DNA from 2 places in the Paraclostridium sp. genome. Region 1 is predicted to be linked to the other one. Evidence: riboswitches for the same ligand, from Rfam matches in the RefSeq annotation. Region 1 holds a riboswitch; the other holds the start of a gene.
The links. A riboswitch is a leader RNA that binds a small molecule or an ion and turns the genes downstream of it on or off. The one in region 1 is predicted to bind lysine.

Region 1 (2,214 bases):
ATCATGAAAAAGAAAACAATCGCATTAATAGCAGTATTATTAATTTCAATAATTGGAATATTGATATTTACAAAAAACAACTCAACTCCAGAAAAACCACCAGAGGACTCAAAAGACAATCAAGTACAAACAACACCAGAACAACTAGATGTTATGGGGAAAATAACAAACATAAAACAAGAAGAAGACAACTTAATAATAAGAGTAGAAGCTGTCAAAGATGAAAACGCTAAAAATGGAATTGATACACTAGACTTAAAACCAGAAGTTAGATACGACATAGCAGACGTTGTAATAAATAAAGATACAATAATCAAAAAAGCAGACTCAGACAAAACACTTAAATCATCAGATATAAAACAAAATCAAATAGTAGCAGTTAAATTTGAAAAAATAGAAGGAAGATCTTACCCAGTATATGCAAATGCACAAAGCATCACTATAATTGATATGAATAATTAATTAATTAATTTACAAAAAAAGTAAAAAATTCAAAATATTTACAATTATATAAAAACATGATATAATCATTCATAACAAATAAAACTTAATAAAAATTACCTCATCTAAAAAGATTGAGGTAGAGGTCGCATTTACTAAAAGTAATATTGAAGAGGTCGGAAGCCAATGAATCAATATAAAAGGAGTAAGTGCCGAAGTTCTAGTATCCAAAGCTAGTGCTGGGGCTGTATTTAATAAGTACAGTACTGTCATCAAAATTATCCCAAGTTTTGATGGAGAGCTATCTTAAGTAAGATAAAGGGGAGATGTAGGTATGTTGTATTTAGCATATTAAGCTCAACATGTACTCGTGTTGAGCTTTTTGATTAAACAAATTTTCACACCTATATAAACTAAGATAGCAAAAGGGAAACAGACAATTAAACGTCTTAATTTAAAAAATGGGGGAGATTGAAAATGAGTAATTTAAAAAAGAAAAAGATTATTATGCCAAATACACTTACAATAATATTTTTATTAATAGTAGTAATGGCAATCCTTACTTGGATAGTACCAAGTGGAAGTTTTGAAAGAGAAGATGTAGATAATCGATTAGTTGTTGTAGCAGGAACTTATGAAAAAGTACCGTCAAATCCACAAGGAATAGCTGATGTATTTACAGCACCTATAAATGGATTTATAGATGCAGCAGAAGTAGTAGGATTTGTTTTAATAGTAGGAGGAGCTTTTGGGATAGTTAACAAAACAGGAGCAATAGAAGCAATTATAGCTCACACTGTAAACAAAATGAAAAAATACCAATTCCTAATAATACCTATCTCAATGATGCTATTTGGATTAGGTGGGACAACGTTTGGAATGAGTGAAGAAACACTACCTTTTTACATGATATTCATACCACTTATGACTAGTATGGGATATGATTCATTAACCGCAGTGGCAACAGTATTCATAGGAGCGGCAGCGGGATTTGCAGCATCTACTACCAATCCTTTTTCTGTAGGTATAGCACAAGCACTTTCACATATAGCACCAGGTTCTGGGATAGAGTATAGAGTAATTATGTTTATAATATTTATGATTATAAGTATTGGATTCGTAATGATATATGCTAATAAAGTTAAAAAGAATCCAGAAAAATCTTTAGTTAGAGATATATTAGTTAATAAAGAAGCAATAGAGAGTAATGACACAAATATAAAAAAATTTACAAAAAGAGAAGCTATAGTAATAACAATTTTCACATTAGGTATGGCAACTATGGTGTATGGGGTTTTAAAATTAGGTTGGTACATAAATGAAATTGCAATGATATTTACGGCTATAGGTTTAATATCAGGAATAGCATCAGGGCTTAGTCAAGATGAGATAGTTAGTTCATTTATAAGTGGAGCTAAAGATTTAATGTCAGCAGGACTATGTATAGCATTTGCACGTGGAATAGTGATAATAGCAGAAAATGGATATATAATAGATACAATTTTAAACTCTGCATCAAATATTTTAAATGGATTACCAAAATCTATATTTATAAATTTAACTTTCTTGATAGAAGGGTTAATAGCATTTTTAATACCGTCAGCATCAGGACTTGCATCACTTACAGTACCAGTTCTTGCACCACTTGGAGATTTGGTAGATGTGTCTAGACAAATGATAGTTACAGCTTTTCAATTTGGAATAGGTATAACAAACTTAATAACACCTACATCGGGAGTATTAATGGGAGCATTAGCACTGGCTAATATTCCT
Region 2 (2,214 bases), on a different contig from region 1:
AAGTTCTTCATAGCTCTGTCTTTTGCATATTAATTTAACTTCTCCATTTTGTACAGATACAACTGCTGGTTTTGTTATTTTATTATAATTTGATGACATAGAATATCCATATGCACCCGTTGAAGACATTATTAGTATGTCCCCACTTTCTATATCCATAATATCTGCATCTGTTATAAGTATATCCCCACTTTCACAACACTTACCTGCTATTGTTACTTGATTATTTTTTTCTTGGCCCATTTTATTGGCTATTGCACATTCATATCCTGCTTGATATAGTGAAGGTCTTATATTATCTGTCATTCCTCCATCTACACTTACATAAGTTCTTACATCTTTTATATCTTTTATAGACCCCACTGTATATATTGTACTTCCTGCATTCGCTACTATTGATCTACCTGGTTCTATTATTAAAATAGGTGTATCTATTCCTATTTCTCTGCATACTTTATTTGATCTTTTTATTATAGCTTCACAGAATTGCTGTATAGTTTTAGGTTCATCTTTTTCAGTGTAATAAACTCCTACACCTCCACCTAAATCAACTTCTTTTATATCTATATTATATGTTTCTTTAATTTCTTTTACTAAGTTCATCATTATTTTCACTTCATCTAGATATGGTTCAACATCAAATATTTGAGACCCTATATGTGCATGTATTCCTACTAATTCTATATTTTTATAATTTTTCATATTCTCTATCGCACTATGTAAATCTCCATTTGATAATGTAAATCCAAATTTAGAATCAATTTGACCTGTTTTTATATAGTCATGGGTATGCGCCTCTATCCCTGGAGTTATTCTAAAGTATATAAGTTGCTTTGTATTTCTTTCTTCACAAATTTTTTCTAATATATCTAATTCATAATAATTATCTACAACAAATCTTCCTACTCCAAACTCTACACCCATAATTATTTCTTCTATCGTTTTATTATTTCCATGAAATAATATTCTTTCCATTGGGAAATCAACCTTGTGCGCTGTATATAATTCTCCTCCAGATACTACATCAAGATACAATCCCTCTTCGTTTATCAAGTTGCACATATGCATTGGTAAAAAAGCTTTACCTGCATAAGCAACTCTATTACCACTTTCATTAACTCTAAAGTTATCTACATATTCTCTGCAATTATTTCTAACTAATTCTTCATCAAATATATATAAGGGTGTTTGATATTTTTCTTTAAGCTCTTCACAACTCACACCTCCTATATAAAGCTGATTTTCTCTAATAGACATTGTTCCTTGTAATTTCATTTGCATAACCTCCCATATTTTGATGTTTTGAGGTTGCTACAGGACATTTTAGTTTTCTATATAAAAAATCCCCTCTTAAGTCATCACTTAAGGGGGGATAATTATACTAATATAAAATACTATCTATTCCTCAAATGTAGCTCAACACAATTTACCTTGTGACAGTTATACATATATTCTATGCATACCCAGGATTATAGCCTTAAAGCTTAAGCTATATCCTTCGGCGATAGTTCCTTTCCCAATAAGTCATTGTGCTTACCTCATTATTGGTACTGATAAATATCGCGACCTCTACAATCAATATTCTTTTGTTAATACGTTATTTTACATATCAAATTTGTATTTGTCAATGTTTTTTCTGAATATTTTAAATAATTTTAAAATATTCATATTATAAATTATATTATTAAATTTTTACTCATTTCACTTATCTCTCTCATAATATCTATTTCAATTATTTTAATAAGTTCTTTATCAAGTATTACCTGCTTATAATCTATACATCCAATCACAAAAGGTACCCCTAATTTTCTAAATACATAAATTCTAGAGTTATCTTTATAAATCTTCTCAAAATCATTGTTTATTATACTTATTATCGATTTCATTTCTTCCATAGTTATAACTGATTTTACAAGATATTTTTCTATTATAGTAATTGCTAATAATTCTTTTCTTCCTATCATAGTATTAGATTGATAAAAATTATAAAATATATCTTTAGTATAATTACTTATAACTTTTTTATCTAACATAATTTCCATATTAAATTCTTTTGCATCTGTTTTTTTAGTAAACATATTTGCTATATCATCTAAAGACACATCATCTTTCATAGAAAGTATTAAATCTATTCTTTCTAATATTTTTTCTTTTGGAAAAAAAGTTTCCTGTCCTGTAAATGTAGATTTTTTTATAAACCACTCTTCAGGTATA

Region 2: it holds a riboswitch for lysine, as region 1 does, so the genes downstream of both, lysA (diaminopimelate decarboxylase) here and ACRCYC_RS00215 (YfcC family protein) in region 1, are expected to answer to the same signal.

Annotation. Positions count from the first base shown of each region.
Region 1 covers NZ_JBOFKN010000008.1:2,729-4,942, reverse strand. Annotated here, with positions in the region: gene ACRCYC_RS00220 (hypothetical protein) at 4-462, shown strand; lysine riboswitch at 574-753, shown strand; gene ACRCYC_RS00215 (YfcC family protein) at 919-2,214, shown strand, end outside.
Region 2 covers NZ_JBOFKN010000205.1:18,817-21,030, forward strand. Annotated here, with positions in the region: gene lysA (diaminopimelate decarboxylase) at 1-1,275, opposite strand, end outside; lysine riboswitch at 1,405-1,580, opposite strand; gene ACRCYC_RS15710 (DUF4004 family protein) at 1,677-2,214, opposite strand, start outside.